DNA from 2 places in the Kurthia sp. FSL E2-0154 genome. Region 2 is predicted to be linked to the other one. Evidence: a T-box and tRNA genes for the amino acid it is inferred to sense, from the RefSeq annotation. Region 2 holds a T-box; the other holds one or more tRNA genes.
What was found. A T-box is a leader RNA that pairs with one kind of tRNA and senses whether it is charged. The one in region 2 lies ahead of trpS (tryptophan--tRNA ligase), so its partner is inferred to be a tRNA-Trp.
Positions count from the first base shown of each region.

Region 1: it encodes a tRNA-Trp, which carries the amino acid that the T-box ahead of trpS (tryptophan--tRNA ligase) is inferred to sense. The anticodon was not compared.

Region 1 covers NZ_JBBOPO010000001.1:2,016,464-2,032,776, reverse strand. The annotation lists rRNA gene MHB75_RS10050 (23S ribosomal RNA) at 1-1,999, shown strand, start outside; rRNA gene rrf (5S ribosomal RNA) at 2,130-2,245, shown strand; tRNA gene MHB75_RS10040 (tRNA-Asn) at 2,266-2,342, shown strand; tRNA gene MHB75_RS10035 (tRNA-Ser) at 2,352-2,444, shown strand; tRNA gene MHB75_RS10030 (tRNA-Glu) at 2,476-2,550, shown strand; tRNA gene MHB75_RS10025 (tRNA-Val) at 2,561-2,636, shown strand; tRNA gene MHB75_RS10020 (tRNA-Met) at 2,658-2,734, shown strand; tRNA gene MHB75_RS10015 (tRNA-Asp) at 2,745-2,821, shown strand; tRNA gene MHB75_RS10010 (tRNA-Phe) at 2,843-2,918, shown strand; tRNA gene MHB75_RS10005 (tRNA-Thr) at 2,922-2,994, shown strand; tRNA gene MHB75_RS10000 (tRNA-Tyr) at 3,004-3,087, shown strand; tRNA gene MHB75_RS09995 (tRNA-Trp) at 3,109-3,182, shown strand; tRNA gene MHB75_RS09990 (tRNA-His) at 3,216-3,291, shown strand; tRNA gene MHB75_RS09985 (tRNA-His) at 3,320-3,395, shown strand; tRNA gene MHB75_RS09980 (tRNA-Gln) at 3,400-3,474, shown strand; tRNA gene MHB75_RS09975 (tRNA-Gly) at 3,480-3,554, shown strand; tRNA gene MHB75_RS09970 (tRNA-Cys) at 3,576-3,649, shown strand; tRNA gene MHB75_RS09965 (tRNA-Leu) at 3,684-3,765, shown strand; gene MHB75_RS09960 (aminoglycoside adenylyltransferase domain-containing protein) at 3,853-4,635, shown strand; gene MHB75_RS09955 (APC family permease) at 4,946-6,343, shown strand; gene MHB75_RS09950 (glycerophosphodiester phosphodiesterase family protein) at 6,581-7,354, shown strand; gene MHB75_RS09945 (DNA-3-methyladenine glycosylase I) at 7,376-7,951, opposite strand; gene MHB75_RS09940 (S66 peptidase family protein) at 8,171-9,091, shown strand; gene MHB75_RS09935 (B3/B4 domain-containing protein) at 9,128-9,817, opposite strand; gene queG (tRNA epoxyqueuosine(34) reductase QueG) at 9,878-11,011, shown strand; gene trmL (tRNA (uridine(34)/cytosine(34)/5-carboxymethylaminomethyluridine(34)-2'-O)-methyltransferase TrmL) at 11,028-11,501, shown strand; gene MHB75_RS09920 (HAD-IA family hydrolase) at 11,552-12,106, opposite strand; gene MHB75_RS09915 (hypothetical protein) at 12,209-12,388, shown strand; gene MHB75_RS09910 (NCS2 family permease) at 12,480-13,775, opposite strand; gene MHB75_RS09905 (aldo/keto reductase) at 13,967-14,755, shown strand; gene MHB75_RS09900 (DUF554 domain-containing protein) at 14,895-15,575, opposite strand; gene MHB75_RS09895 (thioredoxin family protein) at 15,649-16,167, opposite strand; gene MHB75_RS09890 (disulfide oxidoreductase) at 16,167-16,313, opposite strand, start outside.
Region 2 covers NZ_JBBOPO010000001.1:210,804-227,116, reverse strand. The annotation lists gene mgtE (magnesium transporter) at 1-651, opposite strand, end outside; gene MHB75_RS01010 (class I SAM-dependent methyltransferase) at 927-1,619, opposite strand; gene MHB75_RS01005 (NUDIX hydrolase) at 1,737-2,261, shown strand; gene MHB75_RS01000 (hypothetical protein) at 2,301-2,450, opposite strand; gene MHB75_RS00995 (RluA family pseudouridine synthase) at 2,454-3,353, opposite strand; gene MHB75_RS00990 (NAD kinase) at 3,355-4,161, opposite strand; gene MHB75_RS00985 (GTP pyrophosphokinase) at 4,161-4,838, opposite strand; gene MHB75_RS00980 (UPF0738 family protein) at 4,859-5,248, opposite strand; gene MHB75_RS00975 (CYTH domain-containing protein) at 5,353-5,943, shown strand; gene MHB75_RS00970 (lytic transglycosylase domain-containing protein) at 5,950-6,744, shown strand; gene MHB75_RS00965 (globin domain-containing protein) at 7,139-7,543, shown strand; gene MHB75_RS00960 (DsbA family protein) at 7,540-8,361, shown strand; gene pepF (oligoendopeptidase F) at 9,277-11,091, opposite strand; gene MHB75_RS00950 (competence protein CoiA) at 11,142-12,218, opposite strand; gene MHB75_RS00945 (adaptor protein MecA) at 12,378-13,025, opposite strand; gene spxA (transcriptional regulator SpxA) at 13,393-13,788, opposite strand; T-box leader at 14,137-14,360, shown strand; gene trpS (tryptophan--tRNA ligase) at 14,405-15,409, shown strand; gene MHB75_RS00930 (hypothetical protein) at 15,744-16,103, opposite strand; gene tnpB (IS200/IS605 family element RNA-guided endonuclease TnpB) at 16,159-16,313, opposite strand, start outside.

The DNA.
Region 1 (16,313 bases), 1.8 Mb from region 2:
CATCCCGGATTACCGAATTCAGACAAACTCCGAATGCCAATGATTTATACACGGGAGTCAGACTGCGAGTGATAAGATCCGTAGTCAAAAGGGAAACAGCCCAGACCACCAGCTAAGGTCCCAAAGTAATCGTTAAGTGGAAAAGGATGTGACGTTGCTTAGACAACCAGGATGTTGGCTTAGAAGCAGCCACCATTTAAAGAGTGCGTAATAGCTCACTGGTCGAGTGACGCTGCGCCGAAAATGTATCGGGGCTAAACGATTCACCGAAGCTGTGGATGGACATCTTAGATGTCCGTGGTAGGAGAGCGTTCTAAGTGCTGTGAAGTCAGATCGTAAGGACTGGTGGAGCGCTTAGAAGTGAGAATGCCGGTATGAGTAGCGAAAGACAGGTGAGAATCCTGTCCACCGAATGACTAAGGTTTCCTGAGGAAGGCTCGTCCGCTCAGGGTTAGTCGGGACCTAAGCCGAGGCCGATAGGCGTAGGCGATGGATAACAGGTTGATATTCCTGTACCACCAATCTACCATTTGAGTGATGGGGGGACGCAGTAGGATAGGGTAAGCGTGCTGTTGGTTATGCACGTCCAAGCAGTAAGGTGTGGAAGTAGGCAAATCCGCTTCCTGTAACATTGAGCTGTGATGGCGAGTCAATTATGACGAAGTTCCTGATTTCACACTGCCAAGAAAAGCCTCTAGCGAGGTAGATAGGTGCCCGTACCGCAAACCGACACAGGTAGTCGAGGAGAGAATCCTAAGGTGAGCGAGAGAACTCTCGTTAAGGAACTCGGCAAAATGACCCCGTAACTTCGGGAGAAGGGGTGCTCTAGTAGGGTGCAAGCCCGAGAGAGCCGCAGTGAATAGGCCCAGGCGACTGTTTAGCAAAAACACAGGTCTCTGCAAAATCGTAAGATGACGTATAGGGGCTGACGCCTGCCCGGTGCTGGAAGGTTAAGAGGATTGGTTAGCGCAAGCGAAGCTGAGAATTGAAGCCCCAGTAAACGGCGGCCGTAACTATAACGGTCCTAAGGTAGCGAAATTCCTTGTCGGGTAAGTTCCGACCCGCACGAAAGGCGTAACGATCTGGGCACTGTCTCAACGAGAGACTCGGTGAAATTATAGTACCTGTGAAGATGCAGGTTACCCGCGACAGGACGGAAAGACCCCGTGGAGCTTTACTGTAACTTGATATTGAATTTTGGTACATTTTGTACAGGATAGGTAGGAGCCAGAGAGACCGGAGCGCCAGCTTCGGAGGAGGCGTTGTTGGGATACTACCCTAAATGTATTGAACTTCTAACCCTTACCCCTGATCGGGGTAGGAGACAGTGTCAGGTGGACAGTTTGACTGGGGCGGTCGCCTCCTAAAAGGTAACGGAGGCGCCCAAAGGTTCCCTCAGAATGGTTGGAAATCATTCGCAGAGTGTAAAGGCACAAGGGAGCTTGACTGCGAGACCTACAAGTCGAGCAGGGTCGAAAGACGGGCTTAGTGATCCGGTGGTTCCGCATGGAAGGGCCATCGCTCAACGGATAAAAGCTACCCCGGGGATAACAGGCTTATCTCCCCCAAGAGTCCACATCGACGGGGAGGTTTGGCACCTCGATGTCGGCTCATCGCATCCTGGGGCTGTAGTCGGTCCCAAGGGTTGGGCTGTTCGCCCATTAAAGCGGTACGCGAGCTGGGTTCAGAACGTCGTGAGACAGTTCGGTCCCTATCCGTCGTGGGCGTAGGAAATTTGAGAGGAGCTGTCCTTAGTACGAGAGGACCGGGATGGACATACCACTGGTGTACCAGTTGTCTTGCCAAAGGCATCGCTGGGTAGCTATGTATGGACGGGATAAGTGCTGAAAGCATCTAAGCATGAAGCCCCCCTCAAGATGAGATTTCCCATTACGCAAGTAAGTAAGATCCCTTGAAGACGACAAGGTAGATAGGTTCGAGGTGGAAGTATGGTGACATATGGAGCTGACGAATACTAATCGATCGAGGACTTAACCAAAATAATTGTGTTTCAATGAACCGTTTATCCAGTTTTGAAAGAATAAAAATTATTTTAGAAAAACGATTGACATTCACTCGTTAAACTGATATAATAATTCTTGTCCTTAAGAGAAATCTTAAGAAAATAGTCTGGTGGCGATAGCAAAGAGGTCATACCCGTTCCCATGCCGAACACGGAAGTCAAGCTCTTTAGCGCCGATGGTAGTTGGGGGTTTCCCCCTGTGAGAGTAGGACGCTGCCGGGCTGTTAAAAAAATCATATCATTCCGCTGTAGCTCAGTTGGTAGTAGCATCTGACTGTTAATCAGAGGGTCACAGGTTCGAGTCCTGTCAGCGGAGCCATTTTTTCTCGGAGAGTTGTCCGAGCGGCCGAAGGAGCACGATTGGAAATCGTGTAGGCGGATAACATCTGTCTCAAGGGTTCAAATCCCTTACTCTCCGCCATGATCGCTCACAATGAACGGAAATATACAGTGGCCCCTTGGTCAAGCGGTTAAGACACCGCCCTTTCACGGCGGTAACACGGGTTCGAATCCCGTAGGGGTCACCACTTATAAAATGGAGGATTAGCTCAGCTGGGAGAGCACCTGCCTTACAAGCAGGGGGTCGGCGGTTCGATCCCGTCATCCTCCACCATTAATTCTTATATAATATTATCGCGGGGTGGAGCAGTTCGGTAGCTCGTCGGGCTCATAACCCGAAGGTCGCAGGTTCAAATCCTGTCCCCGCAACCAATTAAAAAATGGTCCGGTAGTTCAGCTGGTTAGAATGCCTGCCTGTCACGCAGGAGGTCGCGGGTTCGAGTCCCGTCCGGACCGCCATTTTAAAATAAATAATCATGTGGGTTTGTAGCTCAGTTGGTAGAGCATTAGATTGAAGCTCTAAGTGTCGGCGGTTCGATTCCGTCCAAACCCACCATTTGCCGGTGTAGCTCAGTTGGTAGAGCAATTGACTTGTAATCAGTAGGTCGAGGGTTCGACTCCTTTCGCCGGCATATCTCTTTGGAGGGGTAGCGAAGTGGCTAAACGCGGCGGACTGTAAATCCGCTCCTTCGGGTTCGGCAGTTCGAATCTGCCCCCCTCCACCATTTATTTTAATTTTTTTATTTAGGGGCATAGTTCAACGGTAGAATAGAGGTCTCCAAAACCTTTGGTGTGGGTTCGATTCCTACTGCCCCTGCCAATATAAAATAAAAGTTTCAAACATATAAATATGGCGATTGTGGTGAAGTGGTTAACACACCGGATTGTGGTTCCGGCATTCGTGGGTTCGATCCCCATCAGTCGCCCCATTTTTTTATATAGAAACATCTAAATATGGCGACTGTGGTGAAGTGGTTAACACACCGGATTGTGGTTCCGGCACTCGTGGGTTCGATTCCCATCAGTCGCCCCATTATTGGGGTATAGCCAAGCGGTAAGGCAACGGATTTTGATTCCGTCATGCCCTGGTTCGAATCCAGGTACCCCAGCCATTTTTGCGGAAGTAGTTCAGTGGTAGAACACCACCTTGCCAAGGTGGGGGTCGCGAGTTCGAACCTCGTCTTCCGCTCCATAATTTATTTCATAATGAGATGGCGGCATAGCCAAGTGGTAAGGCACAGGTCTGCAACACCTTTATCACCGGTTCAAATCCGGTTGCCGCCTCCATTTTTTTTATTTCTAAAACTTTACATATTATTATGCCGGTGTGGCGGAATTGGCAGACGCGCACGACTCAAAATCGTGTTCCTTTTGGAGTGTCGGTTCGACCCCGACCACCGGTATCCTATAAAAGACTACTAGATTCTAGTAGTCTTTTTTTTATTATTCTTTTACACTAAAGTTAATTCAATTGGAAAGGTGGTAATCTATTGTTTATTCCTGAAACGGTCAAGAAGGCTATAGATACTTATATGTCGTTAAGCCATAAGTTATTACCTGATTATCAGTTAGAGCTCTTTATACATGGCTCTATTGGCTTAAACACATATGAATTAAACAAAAGTGATATCGATTGTATTATTGTAACGAATCCAGAACTAACATTAGACCAGAAAGAAATATTGAATCAACTCCATTTGCAATTTGAACAACAAGAAAACATACCAATGGATTGTGTATATATAGCTAAAGCAGATCTATCATCCCAATCCCCATTTTTAAATACTTATTTTTACTATAATGAAGGAATACTAGATTATGGTGATTACTTTAACTTTAATCTGGTTACTTGGTGGACTTTACATCAAAATTATCAAGATCCTCCTTTTCCAACGACTACAGGTTCTCAACTTCGACACTATGTATTTCAGAATATGCAGCAGTATTGGAAACCTTATGTCGAAAGATTGAAGCAAGAAGTTCAATTAGATTTATCTATTTCTGATGAAGAGATAAAAGAAGAAATTGAATGGATTGTATTAGGGTTACTTCGTCAATTTTATACGTTAAAGGAGGTGGGGGTGACTTCAAAATATGATGCTGGTATATATGGATTACAGCATTTACCGAAACAATGGCATCCAGTTATTCAACTAGCTATCCGTATAAGGAAAAATGAGTTAGTAGTCGTTTCTGTAGAAACAATGAATCAAGTAATTGATTTTGCGGAATTTTTAATTTCATATTGTGAAAAATTAAAATCGACTGATTAGGTCGATTTTTTTTGTTCTGTTTATGTATTCTAGTTGAATTGTAAAAATTATGAAAATGTATGTATCTGTCTTTTAAATATAAGTAAATACTGTGCTAATGAACTGGTTCCAAAAAAAAGAAAAAGATGGTTCTTTTATTTTAAAGTGGTATTCTTCATAATCTATGTAAGCACTATAAAGAAAGGAATAAAGGGGAATTTATATAAGTTAATACAGAATATATGGGGTTGTATTAGCTTTTTTTGAAAATGTGTAGCATGCTTTTAAGCTTGAAAGCAACGAGAGTCTACAGCGTGAAGGGGGAAATAACATGGGGAATCAGAATAACAAAGAATTTACAAAGTCGATGTCAAAGGTTGATGTACTTTTCCTATCACTAGGCGCCATGCTTGGTTGGGGATGGGTTGTTTTATCAGGAGAATGGATTACAGGAGCAGGCTTTTTAGGAACAATTATTGCATTTATATTAGGAGGATTACTTGTAATCTTTATCGGTTTAACGTATGCGGAGCTTTCGGCAGCGATTCCTAAAACAGGTGGCGGATTAGTATTCGTTAAGCGTGCATTTGGTAAAAAGAGTGCATTTGTAGCAGCATGGGGTGTACTTTTTGGTTATGTATCTGTTGTAACATTTGAAGCAGTTGCATTACCAACGGTTATTGATTACGTAATGCCTGTTGAACATAAAGTAAGTCTTTGGACATTAGGTGGTTGGGAAGTGTATCTTACATGGGCTTTAATCGGTTCTGTAGGTGCAGTCGCACTAACAGCACTAAACTTCTTTGGAATTAAACCAGCAGCTATTTTCCAAAATGTTTTTACAGTTGCGATTGTATTAGTAGCAGCTCTTATGGTATATGGGGCTTTTGCGAATGGTGATATGAAAAATTTAGATCCGATGTTTACAGATGGATTCGGAGGTACACTATCTGTACTTGTTATGATTCCATTCTTATTTGTAGGGTTTGATGTTATTCCACAAGTAGCAGCAGAAATTAAAGCACCTGGTAAAACAATTGGTCGTATTATTATTGTATCAATTGTCAGTGCGGTATGTTTCTATTTATTCGTTGTCTTTGGTGTAGCAGCAGCATTACCAGACGAACAACTTTTAACAAGTCAATTAGCAACAGCAGACGCAATGGTTGCACTATTTGGTAGTCCTGTTTGGGGATATGTCCTAGTGATTGGTGGTATTGCAGGAATTATTACAAGTTGGAATGCCTTCATTATCGGAGGGAGTCGTATTTTATATGCGATGGCAGAACATCATATGATTCCAAAATGGTTTGCCTATATGCACCCGAAATACAAAACACCGACAAATGCGATTATCTTCTTGGGTATTTTAGCAGCAGTTGCGCCTTTCTTAGGTCGACCGGCACTTGTATGGATTGTAGATGCTGGTGGAGTGGGTATTATCGTAGGTTACTTATTAGTATCTTTTGCGTTTATGAAGTTACGAAAAGTAGAACCAGAATTACATCGTCCATATCGCATTAAATATTGGAAGTTTACAGGAGTGGCAGCGATTGCATTGAGTATTTTATTCATTACATTCTATTTACCAGGCATGCCTTCAGCACTTGTATGGCCTATGGAATGGCTAATTTTAGGTGTATGGTGTCTCATTGGATTTATCTTATATATGATTAAACCAAAAGAAGCGATTGCTTTTGAGGTAGTTAGTGAAGGTAGCAATAAGTAAAATTATATGAATATGATGATGAAGTATAAGAAAAAAAAACGGAATCGTGCTGTGACACGGTTCCATTTTTTCGTTGCGAACTCTAAAAGAGGAAATGAACTGTTTGTCACAACCTCTTTGAATTTTAAAAGGTATATGAAATACTTTTAGTTAATCTATTTTCTTATTTAAAAATTTTTTCTATTTCTGTTTACATATAGTATGATAGATATGATGTCTTAGAAAAAGGAGGGTACAATGAAACGTTTTATTGCAATCTTTGTTCCTGCACTTTTTTTAATTGCTGTCATTACGAGCTATATGACATTTGCCCAGTCCTATGAGTGGACTGAAAATACCATCATTGCACATGCAGGTGGTGGAATAGAGGGAGATAAATATACGAATTCACTTGAGGCTTTTCAAAATAGTTATGAGAAAGGTCATCGCCTCATTGAGTTAGATATTAATATGACAAGTGATGGAAAAGTAGTAGCGCGACATGATTGGAAAGATATAAAAGACCAAACATATGAAACTTTTAAGAATCGACTTTATAAAGACAAATATAAACCAATCGATTTTCAACAAGTTATTAAATTGTTAAAGAAATATGATGATGTTTATATTATTTTAGATGGTAAAACAAAGTCACCTCAAGCAGTACGAACGCTGTATAAAAAAATTAATGTCTATACTAAAAACTTAAAGCCACGTGATAAAAAACGTCTTATTCCTCAAATGTTCTACAAACAAGACTATCAACTATTAAAAAACTATGGTTTTAAAGATGTACTCTATGTGATTGGGCGTGAAAGTTATACAAATCAATCATTAGCCGAATTTTGTGATGAACGAGGTATTCGGGCAGTGAGTATTGATAAAACATTTGTAAATACCCCTTTAGTACAAACGTTGAAAAAGAAAAAAATTGTTTCTTATACGTATACTGTGAATGATCGAAGTACGATGAAAAGACATAAACAAATGGGGGTTCATGGATTCTTCTCTGACTTCGTTGATGCGTATTAAATAAAAAAGGTCTGCATGCTTTTAAGCACTATGCAGACCTTTTTTATAGCAAAAACAAGTTGTTACATGATCGTTTACAAGGCCGCTTGCTTGCATAAAAGCATAAACCGTTGTCGGACCTAAAAATTTAAAACCACGCTTTTTTAAATCTTTACTAATGCGTGTAGAAAGTTCTGTAGTCGCAGGCACTTCAGATAATTGTGTGAAGTGATTTTGAATTGGTGTACCCCCTGTGTAAGTCCAAATGAATTCATTAAAGCTTCCGAATTCTTTTTGAATATCCATGAATAAGGTAGCATTGTGAACCATTGCTGTTAATTTACCACGATGACGAATAATTCCTTCGTTTTGTAGTAAGTGCTCAATTTTGGCTTCATCATATTGTGCAATTTTTTCATAATCAAAATAATCGAATGCTTCGCGCATTGTTTCACGCTTTTTTAAAATGGTTGCCCAACTTAACCCAGCTTGCATACTTTCTAAAATAAGTGTTTCAAACCAATCCGAATCTTTAGTAATCGGTACACCCCATTCTTCATCATGATACTGTTGATCAAGCTCGGAAACATTTGCCCATGCACAACGTGTTTTCTCCATTGTCATCTCCCTTTCAAAAAAACGAATATTTGTTCTTATTATAACAGACATCTGTTTGACATATTCGATTTTTACAATGAAAGAAAAAAATTCGGAGGTTCAGATGAAGAAAAAAGCGATTTGTATAGGTGTCATTTGCGGTTTAGTGATTGAAGTGTGTACACTTATGATTCAAATCACTCTATAATAGAGGAGAGTATAAAAAAAGGAGCTTGGCATATGAAACAAAGACCGATGCGTTTACAAAAAGGTGACACAGTAGGGATTGTCGCTCCTGCTAGTCCACCAAATCAACAGCAATTAAAAAAATCACTCGATTTTATTGAAGGGTTAGGGCTTCAATATGTAATGGGTGAGAGTGTTACAGCGAAAGAACATTATTTAGCTGGTAGTGATGAATTACGTGTACGTGACTTACAGCGTATGGTAGAAGATCCGTCTATTCGTGCTATTTTCTGTGCAAGTGGTGGATATGGTTCTGCGCGTATTGCAGATCAACTAGATTATATGCTATTTGAAGAAAATCCAAAAATCTTCTGGGGTTTTTCAGATATTACATTTTTACACACAGCGATTGGTGAGTTGAGTAACTTGGTAACATTCCACGGCCCAACACTTTCCTCTTTAGGTAGAGAGGATATCCCAGAACGCACGTATTTAATGTTTGAGCAGTTATTTAATCCAGCAGAGATTTACTATGATGAACGTATTTCACCACTTCAAACAATCGCAAGAGGGCGTGTACGTGCGCCGATTGTTGGCGGTAATCTAACATTACTGTGTGAAACACTCGGAACAAAATTTGAAGTGGATACAGCAAATAAAGTGTTACTCATCGAAGATACTGGATTAGAGCCAGCACAGATTGATGCGAAGCTGAATCAATTACGCATGGCACGAAAGTTCGAACATTGTGCGGGTGTAGTCATCGGTAGCTTTACACATGCAGAACCACGTGATTATAAAGATTCACCGTTTTTAGATGCACTATTTACTAGTTACTTTAAAGACTTCAATAAGCCTGTTGTGAGTGGCTTTAAATTTGGACATGAAAATTTAAATGTTGGAATTCCTTTAGGCGTAGATGTTATTTTAGATGCAGATGAAAAAGTATTAGCCTTTTTACCAGGTGTAGAATAAAGAAAAAGTTCGGACACACATCGTGCCCGAACTTTTTTAAATGGTCGTCTGTAATTGCTCTTTATTCAAAATGGCATATGTTGCATCGCCTCCGTGAATTTGTGTAAACATCTTAGAAGCAGAAGCGAGTAACTGCTCACATGACTCATGAGAAAGTGATGGTGGTAAATAGAAAATTTGAAGTGCGTCTGTTGTCGATTCGGTCACTGCACTACGCTTACTATCGACATAAGGACTACCGAATGGACCTTGTTCATCACAGCTTATAGGTATTCCAGCTAACTTGACATCACGACCATTTAATCCTTCATACATACTATTCTCTGTTCCTACAGTCATTTCGATAGCACCTTGTAAAGCATGCGTATCATAAATCCCTACAGGAATCTCATATTGTAGTGAAAAGAAGTTATTTAAGTCGACAGCAGAGTGGAAGGGTTGTAAATATTGTTGTTTTGCAATGCGACGTAGTAATGCTTCAGCAGATGGACGGTAGCGACTTGGATCAGCACCGAGTGTTTTAAAAATGTGTCGCCATTCTTGAATGGCTTTATGTTCTACGACAGGTGTATCTTGCAAATCTAAAAATAGATTCTCTTGATATAATTGTGTACGCCCTTTAATCATTTGGGGCGATTCTTCTACGATAATTTTGGTATAATGGACAGTGCCGATTTTAAAATCTGTTATTTGATTGGTTAATTGTTTATTTAGTTGAATGTGCATAAAACATCACCTATCTGTTCATTTTTTCCAATTGTATCATATAGAAAGGAATGAAACCAAATGAATGTTTTATCGTTTCAACAACAAGTTAGAGAATATGCCCAGTCCATTGGAATCGATAAAATTGGTTTCGCATCTGCTACACCGTTTATTGATTTAAAAGCACGTCTTATTCAGCAACAACAGTTAAATTATCAGTCTGGATTTGAAGAATCTGATGTCACTTTACGTACGGAACCGACCTTGTTATTAGAAGATGCAAAAAGTATCATTGCGATTGCATTAGCTTATCCGTCTAAGATGTTGAATGCACCACAAGGTAAGAAAGGTGCGAGACGTGGTATTTTTTGTCGTGCTTCTTGGGGTGTCGATTATCATACCGTCTTACGTGAGAAATTAGCGCTACTTGAAGAATTTATCCATACACATCATCCATATGCACGAACGAAGTCAATGGTCGATACAGGTGAGTTATCCGACCGAGCTGTTGCAGAAAGAGCGGGAATTGGTTGGAGTGGGAAAAATACGAATATTATTACGCCAGAGTTCGGTTCTTATGTTTATTTAGGAGAGATTATTACAGATATTCCGTTTATAGCAGATAAGCCGATGGAAGATGAATGTCTAGATTGTCGCCTATGTATAGATGTTTGCCCAACAGGTGCGATTGTACAAGCAGGACAACTAAATGCTCAGCGCTGTATTGCTTTTTTAACACAAACAAAAGATATATTACCAGATGAGTTTCGAACACATTTAGGGAATCGGATTTATGGCTGTGATACATGCCAAACTGTTTGTCCCAAAAATAAGCGCAAACATAATTTAATTCATAAAGAGTTCTTCCCAGATCCTGAAATTGCAAAACCGTTACTTGAACCATTATTAACCATGTCCAATAAGCAGTTTAAACAAGATTTTGGTCATGTTTCAGGTTCTTGGCGAGGGAAGAAACCATTACAGCGAAATGCGATTTATGCACTTGCACATTTTAAAGAGGAATCAGCCATTCCGACACTAACAGAAGTGCTACAAAAAGATACACGACCTGTTATTCGTGGTGCAGCAGCCTATGCGATTGGGAAAATTGATGCGCCAGCGTCAAAAGCAATATTAGAACAAGCGCTACAAAAGGAACAAGATAAAGAAGTACTTGAGGAAATAGAAAAAGGACTATCATTTATTACAAAATAGAAGGAAGTGCCCTTAGATGACGTTACACATCGTCCTATATCAACCCGAAATCCCAGCAAATACAGGTAATATTGCAAGAACATGTGCTGGAACTAATACACACTTACATTTGATTCGTCCATTAGGTTTTTCAACAGATGATAAGATGTTAAAAAGAGCAGGACTGGATTATTGGTCAAGTGTCAATATCACATATTACGATAATGTAGAAGAATTTTTCGAAAAGCATCAACAGGCGACAATTTATTTTATCGAAACATTCGGAACGAAAAATTATACAGAGTTTGATTATTCGAATACAGAAGAAGATATCTTCTTTATGTTTGGAAAAGAGACAACAGGTATTCCACGTGAATTAATTGAAGACAAACAACATATGTGCCTACAAATTCCACAAAGCGACCACGTACGCTCATTAAATTTATCAAATACAGCAGCGATTATTATTTACGAAGCGCTACGTCAACAAAGCTTTAAACCAATTGTATAGAATAAAAAAAGAAGAAATCGTGTGATTGTACGATTTCTTCTTTTTGATATTTAAGGAATTAAATCGAAAAAATGATGATAGTCATTAATGGTATAATCAGCAACGTCACAATCGTTTTGGAACATAATCGTTTTAAAGCCAGCTTTTTTAGCAGGGATTAAGTCGAGCTCACGATCTCCAATCGCATAGTCGAGTTCATAGCGTTCATGTAAATAGACATAAGCAGCAGGGTCTGGCTTTCGTGCAAAACCATCATCACCGGCGACAATTTCTGTGAAGTATTTGGCTAAGTCTGTTTCTTGTAAAATACGTTCAACAGAAGCTCGGTTCATATGTGTCATAATAACATTTACTTCAGCCTGTTGTAGAACGTTTTCAACATAGGGGAATGGTGTGTAATTCGTAATCGCACGACTTTTTTTAATCATTTCTTTTCGTTGTTCATCGGTTAATTGAAAATAGTCCATCGCATGTGATTGCGAAACTTTTAGCTGTCTATAGATTTCCTCTTTTGTAAAATTTCCGTTCAATATATCATATAAAATATCGGTATAAGCAGGATAAGTATCCATAATGGTTCCATCAAAGTCCCATAAAATACGCATGAGCCAATCGCCTCCATTTTTCAAATAGCATAGCATAAATAGGTTTGAAAAGTCTTTTAAAAGGGTACACATAGTAAAGGTTTAAAAAGGGGCGTGGTAAAGATGAAAAAAGGTAAAGATAATGTGTCGAGTGGACATATGACGAATAACTTCAGTGACGTTGTAGAATTAGGAAAACAGATGGAAAAACTACGCGACGAACAAGAGCTAAAACGAGATGGTTATACACAAGATCCCGTACAATATGATGATGAAGATGAGAAGAAAGAAGAAGCGAAATAATACTTAAATATAAGAAGATGGTATATTGATTCATCTGAACATAAGAAAAGCCAAAATCGTATGTGTGTTGTGATTTTGGCTTTTTATTATTTTAGATAAAGACAAGTTGAATAATAAATAGAATAGCGAATAGATAAAGTAATGGATGTACTTTTTTCGCTTCACCTTTGACAATTTTTAGAATCGGATATGCGATAAATCCGAAGGCAATCCCAGTTGAAATACTTGAAGTGAGTGGCATAATAAGCATCACTAAAAATGCAGGAAGTGCCTCATCAAATGTATCCCATTCAATGTGACGAACAGATGCAATCATCAATGTCCCGACAATGACTAGAACAGGTGATGTAATGGCAGAAACACCTGACACCGAAGCAACTAAAGGTGAGAAGAATGAAGCAATAATAAATAGAACGGCAACTGTTAAAGCAGTTAAGCCTGTTCGACCACCAGCCGCAACACCTGCAGATGATTCTACATAAGCTGTTGTTGGTGATGTACCAAACATTGCTCCGATTGTTGTACCGAATGAGTCACCAAGTAAAGCCTTACGTGCGCGAGGTAGTGTTTCACCCTTCATTAAACCAGCTTGGCGCGCTACACCAACTAATGTACCTGTTGTATCGAATAGTGTTACTAAGATGAATGAGAATACAACACCGTATAAACTATGTGCAATAACTTCTTTTAAAGCATCAATTGGATTCCACACAATAATACCTTCTGGTAAATGAGGCATCGTAACAAGCTCATCAATTTTTAATTGCCCTGTAAAGAACGCGATGATGGCGGTAATGACCATCCCAATGAAAATAGCACCTGGTACACGACGTACCATGAAAATCGCTGTAATAATAAGACCACCAAGTGTTAATAGCACACTTGGACTTGTTAAATCACCTAATTTAATTAAGTTTGTTGGGTCATCTACAACGACACCCGCCATACGTAATCCTAAAAACGAAATAAATAAACCAATACCAGCAGTAATCGCTAATTTTAAATTATTCGGAATCGCTGTAATTAATTTAGAGCGAAGAGGTGTTAAGGATAAAATAATGAATAAAATACCGGCGATAAATACAGAAGCAAAAGCAGTTGTATAATGCAATTCACCATTTGATGCTTGAACAACTGAATACGTGAAGAAAGCGTTTAAACCCATACCTGGTGCAATCGCAATGGGATAATTGGCAACTAGAGCCATCCACAATGTACCGAATACTGCGGCAATGATTGTCGCCATGAACACTTGTTGGCTCGGTACACCTGCTGCACTTAAAATTGTCGGATTGACGATAATAATATAAACCATTGTTAAAAACGTTGTAACACCAGCAACAAGCTCTGTTTTAACGGACGTTCCATTTTCTTTTAATTTAAACATAATAATAACTCCTTAAAGCCGAACGATTTTTTTGACAACGTCTATAATATTCGCTAAGAGGCGAAAAAGCAAGGTGTATTGAAAAAATAAGTATTCTCGAAATAATGTGACAATAGGGGTATACTGTAGAAAAGGAGTGAAAGCATTTGTTAAATCTACATTCAACGAAAAAGTTAGTAAATGGTGTTGAAATGCCACGTTTTGGTTTAGGTGTATATAAAATGACGAATCCAGATGAAGCATATAGTGCCATGTCACATGCACTTGAAGCAGGATACATTGCGATTGATACAGCTGCTTTATATGATAACGAGGAACAAGTAGGACAAGCTGTGCGCGATTCAAAAAAGAAGCGTGAGGAATTATTCATCACCTCGAAAGTTTGGAATACCGATCAAGGCTACGATCAAACGTTACGAGCATTTGAGACAAGTCTAAAGAAATTAGATATGGATTATTTAGATTTATATTTAACGCATTGGCCGGTTCCTGAATTATATGTAGATACTTATCGTGCGATTGAACGCTTATACGATGAAAAATTAATTCGCGCTACAGGTGTATCAAATCACGAACCGCATCATCTTGAGAAGTTATTAGCGACAGCGAATGTACAACCAATGGTGAATCAAATCGAGCTACATCCTCATTTGATTCAACAAAAAAATCGTGATTTTGCAAAACAACATAACATTGCGATTACATCATGGTCACCACTTGGTCGCGGTCGTGTGTTAGAAGATGAAGCAATTATGAAGCTTGGAGAAAAGTACGGTAAATCAGCGGCACAAGTGATTATTCGATGGCATTTACAACACGACTTAATTGTCATTCCGAAATCTGTAAAAGAAGTACGTATTCGACAAAACGCCGATGTCTTTGATTTCAAACTAACTGCGGAAGATATGCAAGCGATTGATATGTTAAATCGAGATGAACGTTACGGCTCGCATCCAGATACATTCCACCTGAAAAAATAAAGAAATGAAGCTGGATATGAAAAACGCAATTCTACATGAGTATAAGAAAAACTGGAATCGCGCTGTGGTGCGATTCCAGTTTTCCGTTGCGAACGCAAAAAAAGAAAGTGAAATGTTTGCCTCAGCTCCATTTCTTTCTTTATAAGAAAAAATGTTTTAAAGTTAAGTAAACTGGTGGTATTAAAAGGGCAGGTAACATATTAAGACTTTTTAAGTTTTTAATTCCTAAAATACTCAAACCAGTCGCAAAAATAAGAATGCCTCCGATAATCGAGATTTCAGTTAATAAAGACTCCGTCATAAAGTCATTTAAAAATAAAGCCATCACATAGAAGAAGCCTTGCCATAAAAAGAGTACCACTGCGGATAATGCGATGCCAAAACCAAATGTAGAAGCGAGTACGAGCGATGTTACACCGTCTAAAATACCATTTGTAATTAAGTATGTATGGTCACCTTGTAGGGCGCTATTAATAGGACCGAGAATGGATAATGTACCAATGCAGAATAAAAGAATGGCTGTGGATAGACCTTTTACGAGTGGACCATCAGAAAAAAGACCAACAAATCGATTGAAACGTACTTCAATGTCGATTTTTTCACCGATTATTGCACCAATCGCTAAACTAACGATGAAGAGAACAGGTTCCTCACTTTTCGGTAAATATTGTGTCACTGCATTAATTCCAAGTGCGACAGCAGCAAATCCCATCGCTTGTAACAAAATCGTTTGGTAGCGTTCTTTTAACCCCTTATTCATTAAGCTACCGATAGTACTACCAATCAAAATCATGCAACAATTAAAAATCGTTCCGAACATATGTATAACCCCTTTTTATAGCATATCAGAAGAAAAGGAACCGCATATACAGGCGATTCCTCTCCAATGAATTCTATTGTTTTTTCATATCCTCAAAAAACTTCACAAATGCTTCTTTTGGTTGTTCACCAACGAGACGCCCAACTTCCTTACCATCTTTAAAATAAGCAAGTGTTGGTGTCGCTGCAAGATTATAATCTTGCCAACCTTGTTCAAATTCTAAAACATTATATTGGTTAATATGGACTTTTGCTTCATCTGCTAAAGGCATTAACTCTGGTGTTACTTTTTGACAATGTACACATTCAGGTGAAAAGAAATAAACGTAAGTTCCTTCACCACTATCAATTTTTTCTTTTAACGCATCTGGTAAGATGATATTTTGATAATTTTCATCATCTAATTGATCGATTGTTGATTGTGTTTTAATTTTATGGTCTCCGTATAGTGAAGAACCTTCTTCTTTTTTATCATTTAAACTTTTATTAAGTAATAATAAAGCTGCAAAAATAGCTACAATAATTAAAGCAATAATAATTAGAATTCCAGCATTATTTTTTTTCTTAGGGACATTCGTTTTCTTTTTTGCCATTACATTTCCTCCTTCTTTCCTTGTTTAAGGATAAAGATACTTGTGATGAAAATCAATACAAATGCAGTAAGTGACAAGAAAGGAATCGTAATAAAACCAAGCCAGTTAATATATTCTCCTGTACATGGTACACGTCCACAAGCTAT
Region 2 (16,313 bases):
CACACTTACGACACGCTCATTCATAATATCGTGAATGAGTGTATCTTCTGCTGCAATAATTAAATCTCTTAAAGAAATAACGCCTACTAAATGATTAGCATCATCCACAACGTAAATATAGTAGATGGTTTCGGCATCTGGTGCTGCATTACGCAAAATATTCATCGCAGAGCGAACTGTTGAATTCGCTGGAATACTTACATATTCCGTCGTCATAATCGAACCTGCTGTATGTTTTTCGTAGTATAATAAATCGCGAATGTCTTCCGCTGATTTTTGGTCCATTATTTTTAAGAAATGGCTAACACGATCTTGTCCTAGTTCATTTAATACGTCTACCGCGTCATCCGTATACATCTCTGAAATCATCTGAGCTGCATACGTACTTTCCATCTCATCAATGAAAGGTAAGTAGTTTTCATCATCTAACTCTAAAGCCTCGAACACCGTTGACATCTCTTTCGGGGACAAGTATTGATAGATAATCTGCCGTATATCTGGGCCCACCTTCTCATAAAACTGTGCCTGATCATATGGATGCAGCGCTAAATATTCCTCACGAAAAGCATCCGTCTCACCTGTTTGCAACAAGTCACGTAAATGTTCTTCATCGTATTGCACTTCATCTTTTTCCATTTTTTCGTCCATCATGCATGTCCCCTCCTCTAGGGCTCTTGTTATTTGTTTATGAAGAGACATTTAGATTTCGAGGAAGTCTAAATGTATCAGAACCAATCTTCATAAATATGACTTTTTTAAATCACTTACTAATAATAGTGCTTTAAATAGAAAATGTGAACCTTTTTTTCAAACATCCACAACTATCTATACTATCACTGCTCTCTACTACTTCTCAACTGTTAAGCCAATAAAAAAAGAACCTTTACTTTATGTTCACAATAAAATAAGATTTTTCACTCAAATGGTTATCGAATTTTCACATAGTAAGAAGCAGTGATAACATGTGTTTTTTCATAATGATAAAGGAGTGATAAGCCGTACTGCTGGAGTAAGGCTACAACCTCTTCATCTGTAATAGGCACTAACTGCTCGCCAATTGACGCACGAAACTTCTCCCACTCTTTCTCCGTTGCGCCTTTTCGTAACATGCCTACACGCCAAACATCGAGTTGTTGTTCAAAATCTGCACGACCAATCTTCCCATTTATACTCGATAAGAAGAGTGTACCCCCTATTTTTAAACGCGTGGAAATTGCTTGAATCAATTGACGTTTTTCGTCGTCTGTCTGTAAAAAGTGGAGAACAAGATGGCAGATGATAAGGTCGACTGCATCCACCTCTACTTCATGGAAAGGTTTTGCAATGTACTGAATATCTGCTTCTTTCCCTTCTTGTATTAGACGATGTTTCGCAAGTTCAAGCATTTTTTCTGATGGATCAATTGCGAAATAACATGCTTTCGGTAAAACATCAATGAGTGTACTCAGTTCCTGTCCTCCACCAGCGCCAACAATGGCAACAGAATGAACTTCTCGGCAATCGGTTACAACAATATCTTGCATCACTTCAAAAATCGATGCATAGTTTAAAATACGTTTTCGAATTGTTTCGTTATATTTCATTGCTTTGTCATGCTCCCACTGGAATGGATTCCCCATGTGTGCCAACTCCTTTTCTTATGAAAATTACCGTGAAACCTCTATACTACATGTTATACCCTTTTCATTATTGTAATCATTTCAAAATAGAAGTGCGAATACGAGAGGTGGAACATCATGGAAGAATTTTTTGATATTTATAATCGAGATCGTATAAAGCAACACCGACAAGTAAGACGCGGTGACCCACTTCCACCGGAAGATTTACACATGGTCATTCATGTCTGTATTTTTAACGAACGTGGTGAATTACTTATTCAACAACGACATAAAACTAAAAATAGTTGGGCTAATCTGTATGATGTAAGTTGCGGTGGCGCAGCACTTGTAGGCGAAACAAGTCAACAAGCAGCGGCGCGTGAATTGTATGAGGAGCTTGGTATTATGTATGATTTTTCAGAGATGCGCCCTCAATTAACGATGAACTTCACACGTGGTTTTGATGATTACTATATTATTGAATTACCTGTAGACGTTCACACATTACAACTACAAGAAGATGAAGTGCAAGAAGCACATTTTGCGACAAAAGAGGAAGTATTACAATTGCTACGAACAGAACAATTTGTACCTTATTTTGAAAGCTTTATTCACTTATTATTTGAAGCCAAAACAGCTTACGGTTCTGTTAAAAACCAATAAAAAAAGAGATGCGGAGAAAATTCCTCTGCTTCTCTTTGGTTACTTCAAAATCGAAAAGATTAAGTCACCTTTGGATTCTGGTTCATAGCTATTCTTTTCAGATTCAGCAGCTGTCTTGTTTTGTGCGATGAAGAAAGCAACACCAACAAGACATAAACTAACAATTAGTAAACTTATTTTCTTTTTCATCATTTACTCTCCTTTTAGTTGAGCAATTTCAGCTGGTAATGCAGCTTCAAATATAATCGGCTCGTTCGTAACCGGATGCGCAAGTGATACATAGACACAATGCAGCGCCTGACGCGATAAAAAGACTGTGCTTCCACCATATAATTCATCCCCAACAAGTGGATGACCGATCGATGCCATATGGACACGAATTTGATGTGTACGTCCTGTATAAAGTTTTAATCGAACGTGCGTCATTGGCTGTCCCTCTTTTGTGAATCGTTTTAGAACAGTATAGGCCGTATGTGCGTATTGACCATGCTCTGAAACTGTACGTTCCACCATACTCGCCTCTTTTCGAGCAATCGGTGCAATAATTTCGGCCTGATTTTGCTCGACATGTCCTTCCACAATCGCTTCATATTCACGATGAATCTCATGCTTTTTTTGACGTTCAGATAGAATGTAATGAATGTAGCTATGCTTTGCAACACACATTAATCCTGAAGTATCACGGTCTAAACGGTTTACAATATGTACTGTTGACGCAATGTTCTTCTTCTGAAAATAATGCACTAAACGACTTGCGACACTATCCTCCTGATGTAAATAAGAAGGGATGGTCGCAAGTCCCTCTGGCTTATTTAAGACGATAATTTCTGCATCTTCATACACAATATCGAGTGACTTTGAACTCGGTTGAATATGTTCACTCGGCTGTTCTAACGGAAAATAAATCGTCACGAGGTCGCCTACCGATAGCATATGTCGCACTGTCTTTTCTTCGTTATTGACAAGTAATTGTCCACCGCGATGTTTAATCGCTGTTAATCCTTTTTTAGAAATTCCAAAAGAAGAAAGAGCCTCGCGTAGAAGCTCTTCTTTTGTTGCTTGAAATTGAATCGAATATCGTTGTTCTGTCATATTAATCCTTTAAATCGCTGTCGATGAATGAATCATGTACACGTTGCCAGAATGGGAATGCTTTAAATCGAGCAAAACGTACTTTTTCTTCTGCGACACGATATTGTATTGATTTTACATTTTTGTGTAGTAATTGTACGTGGTCTACCGTTACCATAAAGTCTTCCGCCTGAACGGGCTTTAAAACACATGTATGATGTGCCGGTAAAATAAGCGATGAACCAACTGTACGGAATACACGATTGTTAATGGAAGCCATCTCTGTAATTTGGAAACCTTCTAATGATGGGTGTAAAATGGCACCGCCTAACGCCTTGTTATACGCTGTACTACCCGATGGCGTTGATACACAAAGACCATCTCCGCGGAAACGTTCGAAACGTCGCTCATTTAATTCGACGTCCATCACAAGTGTGACTTCAGGTGATTTAACCGTCGATTCATTCAGCGCAAGGTATGTAAAATTCTCGTCTGAATTTTGATAGTTAATCGTCACTTCAAGAAGCGGATATTCAATCGCACGAAACTCCTTTTTCGAAATCGCAATGACTAGCTTTTCTAATTCTTCTGGTTGCCAATCTGCATAAAAACCTAAATGACCTGTATGAATACCTACAAAAGCAACTTCAGATAACATATGTGTGTAACGATGGAATGCATGAAGTAATGTCCCATCTCCACCAATTGATAACACAATATCCGGCTTTTCTTCATTTAATTCTAAACCAAAATCAGTTAAATGCGTAATCGCTCGCTCTGCTAGTTCGTTTGATGTTTGGTCGTTTCTAGATTGAATAGCGAATCTCATCATGACGATTGATCCCCCTTCTCCTCATCAGATTCTACGTTCGGCTTCGTTAACTCTTTATACTCTGTAAAATATTGCTGTGCTTCATGAATTTCATTTCGAATGAGCGACATTTCTTCATCTAAACGAAATGCTGCTTCTGCTGCAAACTGCAAGCGCTTCATAATTTCCTCAGGAAATTCACCTTTATATTTATAATTTAATGAATGCTCAATTGATGCCCAAAAGTTCATCGCCAATGTACGAATTTGAATTTCAGCTAAAATTTTCATTTCGCCTTTAATTGTTGCAACAGGATATTCAATAATTACATGGTAAGAACGATATCCACTTGTTTTTACATTAGTAATGTAATCTTTTTCTTCTATAATCTTTAAATCGTTTCGCTGGCGAAGTAGCTCAATGACCGTATGAATATCATCGACAAACTGACACATGATGCGAACACCTGCGATATCTTGTAGTTCATGTGCTAATTTTGTAGATGGCTCAAAAACAAGTCCTTTTTCTAACGTTTTATCGTAAATACTTGCGAGTGGCTTCACACGTCCTGTCACAAACTCGATTGGTGACGTTTGATTCGTCTTTTGAAATTGTGTACGAATGCCTTTTAGTTTAATTTTTAATTCGTCTACGGCTTGTTTATAGGGCTGCAAAAATCGATCCCATTGTCCCATGACAAGACCCCCTTAACGTCTTAGGCTTCTGCTAAAATTGCTGAGAATGCTTCTTCAACAGCTGTGACAAAAGCTTCTCCATAATTTGAATTTCCTTCTATATTAAATAACAATGCTTGCAATTCTTCAAACATTCCTGTTAGTGTGATGGCTTCTTCTCCAATGACAACAGCTGGATCTTGTTCTTGTTGAATCATTTGGACTAATGCATCCCACGAAGATTGTTGAAATACGAAATAACTAAATGCATCATTCTCATCAATGACATAAATAAAAGCCATCTCATCTGAATCTGTAATGACGCGATTCGCTGGCTGCCACTGTCCTTCTGGGGCAGTTGTTAATGTGAACTGAATAGCTCCTTCATTATTTGAGCCTTCATGAATTAAATACGTTTTTCTCACTGTCATCTTCCCTTCCGATTATCTCTCGTATATTTTATCATAAGACAGTAGTATTATTACAGTAACATTCCGTTTTTCGTAGACAACTGATTTGAAAGGATGATTCCACTATGCCGCAAGAATTAGAAATTGAATTTAAAAATTTACTTACACCATCTGAATTTGAACAATTAATCGCACATTTCCATGTAGAACCAGAAGCTTTTCACTTACAACACAATCATTATTTTGATACAAAAGAGCAAGCACTTCGCCACTTAAAATCCGGACTTCGCATTCGTCAAACACCGACGAAAAACGAAGTAACATTAAAAGAACCAACGAATGGTATCGCACTAACTGAAACGACTGATTCTCTCACATTAGATGAAGCAGAGGCCATTTTACAAGGAACTCAAGATTTCCCTGAAGGTGACGTAAAAAACAGGCTACAATCTCTACATATTGACAGCAAAGAACTACAAAAAATTGGTACACTTTCAACGAATCGTGCCGAAATAAAATATAAAGGCGGTTTATTAGTATTTGATTATTCACAGTATGCCGACCAAGAGGACTACGAGTTAGAATATGAAGTACAGGACGAAGTAAGTGGTCGATTCATATTCCAAGAACTATTACAATCACTTCACGTTCCAGTTCGCCCAGCAAAAAAGAAACTTGCACGATTCATGCAAGCTATTCAAAATAAAAAGGAGTAAGGTCACATGGATATATCTGCTTTACAGCAAATGGTTCAATTACAAGCACTTTCTCAAATGACATCTGGTAATCAAGAAAATTCAAGTTCTTCACCTGCTACAGGAGATGCTTCTTTCCAATCATTATTTAATCAAGCTTTAAGCGGTCAAACACAGAATAGTTCGGCGACACCTAACTTAACGCAATCACTTGGCTTAACAAATGGGTTGAATTCATTAAGTCAAAATAACACATCAGCTATGGCAGCGATGTTAATTAGTTCACTGAGCGCTTCACTTGCGTCTAATTTACTTGGTGGTACATCAGGCGTATCAAATAATGTGGGAACGAATCCCGCTAATATGTATCAACAATATGTAAATACTTATCAAACGAATGCAGCGAAAACCGATACAATCGCACCAACATCAAGTAACTCACCTAAGACGAAGTATGATGCCATCATCAAGAAAGCTTCTGAAACTTATGGCATTCCTGAAAAGATGATTAAAGCAGTTATTAAACAAGAATCAGACTTTAATCCGACTATTAAAAGTTACGCTGGTGCAGCTGGTTTAATGCAGTTAATGCCTGCAACTGCAGCTCATGTAGGTGTAACGGATGTTTATAACCCTGAGCAAAATATCATGGGCGGTACGAAATATTTACGCATGATGCTCGATAAATTCGGTGGCGATTATAAAATGATGCTTGCCGCATATAACGCAGGACCTGGAAATGTCATGAAGTATAATGGTATCCCACCATTTAACGAAACTCAGAATTATGTAAAAAAAGTGATGAATAGCTACCAAGCATAATATTGTATTGAAACAAATTAAGAGGCATGCCAAAAATGGCTTGTCTCTTTTAATATGAATGACCTTTTATCTCTACAAAATACTTTATTTACTTATGATCTATTTGTTTTATACTATGTAAGTATTGTTTTTTCAAACACATTTTTTCTTTTTACATACTTTGTCTTATTACCGGGACCAACATCAAATTCATCTTATTACATTAGTCACAAAATACTATTTTACATTCTATTAAAAGAGTATTAATGACTGAAAAGTATATCTTTTTCGTTCTTTTTTCACATAGTTCTAACGAAACCACTTCCCTTTTTTCATATTTCAGAAACCATTTGTTTGAGAAATTTGAAGTCAGTTGATATGATAGATATACAGTTCAAGTAAAGGAGTATGATTCATGATTCAAAGACCGATTATTCCTTACGAGGAGATTGGAGCGGAGACTTTAGATAAGATGTTGCATATTTTTTATGCTAAAGTTGCGCAAAATCCAATTTTAAAACCCATTTTTCCAGACGATTTTACCGAGACTACTCGCAAACAAATACAGTTCCAAACACAATATTTAGGTGGCCCAAATATATATACTGAAGAACATGGACATCCCATGTTAAAAGCACGCCATATGCCGTTCAAAATCACACCTGCACGCGCTCAAGCGTGGTTAGAGTGTATGTCTGAAGCAATGGACGAAGTAGGTTTAGAGGGTAAATTTAGAGAAGTTTATTATAAACGCCTTGTTTTAACAGCCCACCATATGATTAATGCACCTGATGAAGATGAGGAGGTAATGGAGGAGTGACTCATTTACAATTAGTGACGGACCCTGTCTCACCACCGGCATCCTACAGTAAGCCAATCGAGTTATATGTATTTATTGATTTACTTCAGTCGAAAAGCAGAGACTTACATGCGATTATTCGTAAATTACAAGTAAACTACGGTCATTACTTTTCAATTCGTTTTATTTTAAGTACTGAGCTGTCTTCATTAAATGTTGCTTGTCATCGTATTAATAACTGCACAAGCCACGAAGAACTTGTTGATTTATCACATCCTGTATTACCTTCAATTGCTGTAAAAGCAGCTGAATTGCAAGGTAAAAAAGTAGGGCACCGTTTTTTAATGAAACTCTTTGAATATCAGATTACGGAAGAAAAAAATATTCGTTCATGCAATACCTTAACGGAAATTGCTAAAGCCGTTTCATTAGATGTTGAAGAATTTGAAGCAGACTTCCGCTCGCTAGAAGCAGCGCGTTCATTCCAAAGTGATTTATGTATTACACATGAGATGGATGTACAGGAAGTACCAAGCTTTGTATTTTTCAATGGCAATATTGAAGATGAAGGACTAAAAGTTTCTGGAACCTATTCTTATGAAATTTACGAACAAATTTTATCGGAATTACTCGAAGAAGAACTAGTGCAAGCACCACCACCACCATTAGAAGAATTATTTAAAAAATTCCACGTATTATCGGCTGAAGAAGTGGCAAGTTTTTATGACATTTCAGAAAATGCAGCTGATCGTGAATTAAAAAAACGATTACTTCAACAAAAGATTGAACGCATTCATTGTAAACATCATTCGCTATTCCGCTTAAAAACTGCATACTAATCATCATAAAAAGAACTTTGACGTATCAAAATGTCAAAGTTCTTTTTTGTTTGTCAAAAATATTCATGTTGATAAAAAGGAACGCTCCTATGAACACTTTTTATTTTCGCTCTATTTTAGTAGATTAAGGTAAATATTCTTTTTAGCCATGTGTTTCATAACAGTTTCTATTCTTCAAAAACGAATATATTAATTTATAAAACGTTTTCAAATGATTACCGTTAAGATTTGGACGTTTTTTATTTTCATATCTATACTTATCGTTCGCATCTATATAAAACTGTATTACTCCACTCAATTCTGTACTATTTTATTTTTCTAAAAAAAATAATACAGATAACAACGCATCTAATTAAGTGATTGATTAAATGTTTTATTATCTGTATTTGTTATTAATAAATAAATGAAATTTCCTTTAGGGAATTTTTGTCATCTATAAAAATTACAAAAAAAATAAAATGAGCGACTCTACGAGAGCGCTCATTTTCACAAAGGGGATGGGAGAAATGTTCACGTTCAAACAAAGGGGTGTATGTTTGTTTGTGATTTATTTCACACTAGTTACTTTATCACTTATATCCTTATATAGCAATGGTTTTATTTTATTTTCACATTTTAGACACATTGAAAGCGATACCAAAATTACACTTGGAAAAACCGATAAAATCCGACAAAATAAACTTCTTTTTTATTTTATAAATACCAAAATAAGTATTTTTATTTTCTATGAAATTTATCATATCTTCGTTTCCTTTTAGATAAAAATTTAGCATGATCTATTTAGAGTATATTTCATTCTACTTTCTTCTTCTGTGTCTATGTATTTTTAAGACTGTATTATTCAAACTTCTTTGTTTTTTGAATACATATCAAAAAAGTTGGTTCCACTTTATTGTGAAACCAACTGATCAGACATTATTTTTCTAAAAGTAATGCTTCTAAGTTTTCTAAGTTACGTTCGAATTGATCGAAGGCTAATTGAATTGGTTCAGCAGATTCCATATCTACACCTGCTGCGCGTAATACGTTAATTGGTGTATCTGAGCAACCCGCTTTTAAGAAGTTGTTTGTATAACGCTCAACTGCTGGTTGACCTTCATTTAGAATTTGTGTACTTAATGCAATCGCGGCCGATTTACCAGTCGCATATTGATATACATAATAATTGTAGTAGAAGTGAGGGATACGTGCCCACTCTAATGCAATCTCCTCATCGCTAATCATATCTTCACCGAAGTAGAATTTATTCAGTTTATGATATTTTTCAGATAGCGCATCTGCTGTTAGTGGTTCACCGTTACGGTCCATCTCATGAATTAAGTGTTCAAACTCTGCAAACATCGTTTGACGAATGATTGTGCCGCGGAATGAATCTAACCAGTGATTTAAAATATAGATCTTTAATTTCTCATCTTCTACGTTTTTCAGTAAATAATCTGTTAATAACTCTTCATTACACGTGGAAGCAACTTCTGCCACGAAGATTGAATAATCCCCATACACAGCTGGTTGGTTGTTACGTGTGTAGTAACTATGAACAGAGTGACCAAATTCATGCACTAACGTATATAAATTATCTAAATTATTTTGCCAGTTCATTAAAATATACGGATTCGTTCCATATGAACCTGAAGAATAAGCTCCACTACGCTTCCCTTTGTTCTCTACAACGTCTACCCAGCGATTCTCAAGTGCTTCTTTAACAATCCCTACATATTCATCGCCCATTGCTTCAAAGCTGTTTAACATATACTCTGTTGCTTTTTCGTATGGCATCTCCATCTTTGTCTCTTTTACAAGTGGTGTATAAACGTCCCACATATGCAGTTCATCGACACCAAGTACTTCTTTACGTAATTTTAAATAACGGTGCATTAAATGAATATTTTTATGTACCGTCTCGATTAGTTGATCGTATACTTTTTCTGGAATATGATTATTCGACATAGCTGCTTGACGAGCTGAATCGTATTTACGGATACGAGCAGATACCGTATGCGCTTTGACATTCCCTGCAAGTGTTGAAGCGAATGTATTTTTGAATTTACCGAATGTCTCGTACATCGCCTTAAATCCTGCTTCACGTACAGAACGATCCGCACTCTCTAAAAAGTGTACATAGTTACCATGTGTTAACTGCACATCATGACCATTCTCATCTTTAATGACTGGGAACTCTAAATCAGCATTATTTAACATACCGAATGTATTAGAAGATGATTGTGTCACTTCACCCATTTGCGCTAAAATCGCTTCTTGCTCTGCTGGTAAGACATGTGCACGCTGTTCATTAATTTCGTCTAACTCTTGTTTATATAAGCGTAATGCTTCGTTATTCGCTAAGTAGTCTGCGATTTGTTCTTCTGATAATGAAAGAATTTCTGGTGTTAAGAATGAAAGTGCTGTTACTGCTTTCGCTACTAATGAGCTACAGCGACTATCTAGCGCTTGGAATTCACTATTTGTTGTATCTTGATCTGCACGCATATGCGAGTACGCATTTAATTTACCTAAACGTGTATATACTTCATCACGATATTGAAGAACAGCTAACATTGCTTCAGCACCGTCTTTTAATGTACCTTGAAATGCAGGTGCTTGTTTTAATAAGTTTTCTACCTCTGCATATTCCGTATTCCAATCTTCTACTGTCGCAAAAATATCCTCTAAACGCCATGTTAATTCTTCTGGTACTTCATGACGTAATGGCATTTTTTTCACTTCTGTCATCTGCGTAACCCCCTACTTTATAATTAGTTTATTTGTTCTTTTCTATTTTCTCAATTATCAAACTTTAATGCAACATATTGGTGATAAATTTCTTCGGAAATCGAACTAATTTCTAAATCTTGCCATGATAAGTTAGGATTTTCACGTTGAACGAAGTCAATATACGTCCTAATTGCTCGTTCAGGAATATGCCATGTACGATTATGATGATACAATTGCGATGATAAATCTTGTGTCACTCCTGAGCGGATGAAGCAAATCAGTGCTAATTGCCATTCAACAGGATGAACAGATAATTGGACGCTACTTGGGATACCAATCCAATTCGGCAGTGCTTGCAACATAATTTTATGCTCGTAACATAGCTTAAAAAAGGAATCTTGAATACCACGACGGTTAAACCGTAAGCGATTTACTAAATATCGCTCACGTTCTTGCAACCACTGTTCTGCTATTTTTTCTTGTTCAAACGGAATCACTAACTCCAGCGGAAAAGGTTGATGGTGTATGGGTGTTCTTTTCGCTGTGGCGAGATAGCGACGACCTGCGATATGAATCAGATGGTCATACATTTGAAACTGTTCTCTTTCAACATCAAATGTAAGAAGCTGTCGATTTAATATAAACTGTTGGTAAAAAGGAGCTAATTGAACACACTGAACCCCTTCATAAAAAGATGGCTTCGCTTTGACAATCCAGAGCGGTTCAATTCCTAGTTGTTGATAACCTTTATTCCTTTTTGTAAGACGTTTGGGTGTTAAAGCACTACATTGAAATTCAACAGCTATGTATTTATCTTGTTGTTGAATTAATAAATCCGGGCGTTGCTGAATCGCTTTTAGATAAGGTTCCACTAATACCGGAATATGTTGAAACTGTAACCAATGATATAATGCATACTTCCCCTGTAAATGAAGTGACGATTCTCCTTCTGAAAAAACCTGACAATGTTCATTTTTTCGATGTGCAAAATGAGGAATCATGACTTGCCCAATTTTTAAAATCAATTGTTCATGACACGCTGGACAATAAAAATGTTGTGTTTGACGTATTTCAAGCAAACGCTCTTTTGATAATTCATGCGTTAAATAAACCATCTCCTGTTTTTCCGTTAATGCACTCAGCAATACATGACCCCCTTATTGTGATTTTACTCACTATAAAAGAAATATTCCTCTTACTCAACTGTTAAAAAAGGGTGATTTTTAAAAAACAATAGACTAAATCTAACGCAAAAAAAGAACTTCACCATATAAAATGATGAAGCTCTCTAATTTTATTTATTTTTAAAAATGTTCGCGTGTAATGGCGAAACAATCGCCTTCCATAATCGCTTTTCCGTATTCACGTAGTACGTGAATTGTCTGATTTGAAAGTTTTGCATACTCTAAAATCGGACTTAGGAAATCTTGTTGTAATTCAACATCTACCACTCGTGTGAAGTCAATGTACAAGTAATATCGACCTTCATATACATATAACTCATTCACTTCATCAAAACCACTTGGCATTGATTTTGCTAGCGGAATCAAATCATCAAAGCTTTCTAATTCAAAAACAGCGTCCTCTAACAATTGGAAGGTATCTGTTTCAAAATCTTGTGCATTGGTTGTGAATGGATCGGATTCAAACATATTTGCAAACTGACTTCCCTTGTTTTGTACATCTAACATACCTTCATTAAATAATTCATGTGGTGCATTTACAACTGTCACTGTTAATTCAAGACCGACTTCTTTCGCGACTACTTGAATCCAGAGTGGACCGTTCACTTCAAATTGATCATCGTCAATTTCATCCATCATGACCCAGAATAGTTCTTCGCCTTTATCTCGATTAAACCAAATTTCATCTTTTGTAAAGCCACGTTCTTCTATATCTTTATATGAAATCACAAGTTTTAGAGTATTGTCATTAATGCGTTCTATATCCATACTAAACAACTCCCTTCAGTTAGTTACGACTTACTGCAAATTGCTTACGTGAATAACTAACTCTACTACTTCTATTGTAAGTGTTCAACAGAAAAAAAGAAAAGAAAAAGATTCTATTAGCTATTGTATATGAATTGTAGAAAAGTCTCACATGAAATGCAATCGTTTTGACTTGATTTTTATATTTTAGTACGTCTTTCTAAAATGACGCACTTTAACATAAAAAAACTGAGGCTGGGACGAAACATTTCACTTCCCCTTTTTAGCGTTCGCAACGAAAAACTGGAACCGCGCCACAGCGCGGTTCCAGTTTTTCTTATGCTCATGTGGGATGTATTTTTTGCACTTATGTCCCAGCCTGAGTTTGCTAATTTACCATGCGCTGTGCTTCTTGAAGTTGATAAGCACGTACTTTACGTGGTAAGAAACGACGAATTTCATCTTCGTTATAACCTACTTGCAAGCGCTTTTCATCTAAAATAATCGGACGACGTAATAAACCTGGGTTATCTTGAATTAATTCATATAACTTTTGTAGAGGTAGTGTTTCTACATCCACTTTTAATTTTTGGAAAGTTTTAGAACGTGTCGAGATGATTTCATCTGTCCCATCTTCTGTCATACGTAAAATTTCTTTGATTTCAGAGATTGTTAGTGGTTCCGCAAAAATATTACGTTCTTTATATGCAATATCATGTTCCTCTAACCAAGCCTTTGCCTTACGACAAGAAGTACAGCTCGGAGATGTAAATAGTGTTACCATCATATCTAGCACATCCTTTCAAATGTATAGAGCTAAACAATTGTTATTTTTAAATTAGAATAAATCTAATAAAGAAGTATAAACTTATTATACAATACAATCATTCGTTTGAATATAGTTTTTTAAAAATTTTACAATACGTACATATTGTATTTACCAACACTTTTTTTGTCTATATCTAGTTTTCACTACATATATTTATTCCCTTATTCCATAGACATAAACCTAGTTTTCAAAATCTTTTTTCTCATTTAGCATACAACGACTGAAAATAAAAACCGAAAATACGTTCACCCCTTGACACGCTTGCATTTACAGAATGTTTATCATATAATCAAACCAATGAAATAGTAGGCGAAGATGAAGAGTAGTATATCAAGTTTTGTATATTCAGAGAATCTGTGGTTGGTGAGAACAGATGATACACTTGGTCGAATGGACTTCGGAGCCAGCTTTGTGAACAGACAAAAAGTAGCTTAGCTCGCATTACCTCACGTTACGAGGTGGAGTGGTCATATTTTTATGACAAGCTTGGGTGGTACCGCGGATTCAAAACATCATTCGTCCCTATTTTTAGGGAGGCATGATGTTTTTTTATTTGAAGGAGGAAGAAAAAATGAAAAAAAGAATTTTTTCAGGCGTTCAGCCAACAGGCGTCATTACACTCGGAAACTATATCGGTGCATTTCGTCAATTCGTAGAGGTACAAGATGAATATGATAGCATCTTCTGTATCGTTGATCAACATGCGATTACAATGCCACAAGATCCAAAAGAGTTGCATGAAAATATCCGTAAACTTGCAGCGACTTACTTAGCAGCTGGAATTGACCCAAACAAATCAACTCTATTCATTCAATCTGAAGTACCAGCACATGCACAAGCTGGATGGATGTTACAATGTATCGCTTCAATTGGTGAATTAGAGCGCATGACACAATTTAAAGATAAATCATCAAAAGAAAATGTATCGGTATCGGCTGGTCTTTTAACATATCCACCGCTAATGGCTGGTGACATTCTTCTATATAATACACACCTAGTTCCTGTAGGTGATGACCAAAAACAACATATCGAATTAACACGCGATTTAGCAGAGCGCTTCAATAAACGTTTTGGTAAAACATTCGTTGTACCAGATATTCAATTACCGAAGAACGGTGCGCGCATTAAATCCCTACAAGACCCTACGAAGAAGATGAGTAAATCAGATGCGAATGCAAAGGCAACCATCCGTATTTTAGATGAGCCAAAACAAATCGAGAAGAAAATCAAATCGGCTGTGACGGATTCAGAGGGTGTTGTACGTTTTGATGTTGAAAACAAACCAGGCGTATCTAACTTACTTATTATTGAATCATCACTTACAGGTAAAACAGTTGATGAAGTTGTAGCGAAGTATGAAGGTAAAGGATATGGTGACTTTAAAGCAGGTGTTGCAGAGGCTGTAATCAACCATCTAGCACCAATTCAAGCACGCTATAAAGAATTAATTGATTCACCTGAATTAGACCGCATCTTAGATGAAGGTCGCGATAAAGCAAATGCGATTGCTTCAGCAACAATTGACCGTATGGAAGCAGCGATGGGCTTAGGTCGTAAAGTGAAGAAGAAAAAATAATACGCTATAAAAGACATCATCTCATATGAGCATAAGAAAAACTGGAATCGCGCTGTGGTGCGGTTCCAGTTTTTTGTTGCGAACGCCAATAAAAGGAGGAAAGGGGTTGTACTTCTTTTTGTTGCGAACGCCAATAAAAGGAGGAAAGGGGTTGTACTTCTTTTTTATTGCGAACGCCAATAAAAGGAGGAAAGGGGTTGTACTTCTTTTTTGTTGCGAACGCCAATAAAAGGAGGAAAGGGGTTGTACTTCTTTTTTGTTGCGAACGCCAATAAAAGGAGGAAAGGGGTTGTACTTCTTTTTGTTGCGACAGCTATGTTTTATATAGCCTGTTTTAATATTTTCTTGCGTAGTAAACCATATTTAAAAAGACGATGGATAGATAGAGTGCGATAAATAATGATAATAATTGAAAAGCAGCTAACTCGAACGTAGATAATGGATTGAATACGATTAAAAGAACCAACAAGAAGCCCATACCCCAGAAATAACTCATATATATTGCGCGTTCTCGAATCTTCTGCGCACGTTCATCTTTCTCTGCAAAATGCGGCGTTAAATAGGCAAGACAAAACGCCATAATGGCTAGACCAAATGCCATGATTGCATTCGGAAATTCAAAGTTTAAAATCGATGGTAGATTCAGTACAAGTGCATTAATGAATAAAATAGTACCTAATATTTGAACTACCACTAGGCTAAAGCCATAGTGGATTCCTAAGTACAGAGTTCTATCGAACTCTAATTGATTAGGCTATCTCCGTAGTCCCTACGGTTAGAAGTCTTATAGCTTCATTTTTAAGATTTTGTCCTGCGTTAATATCTCGATCATGATGGGTATGACATTTTGGGCAACCCCATTCACGCAATCCAAGATTTTTAACGTCTTTGTTTTGATAGCCAC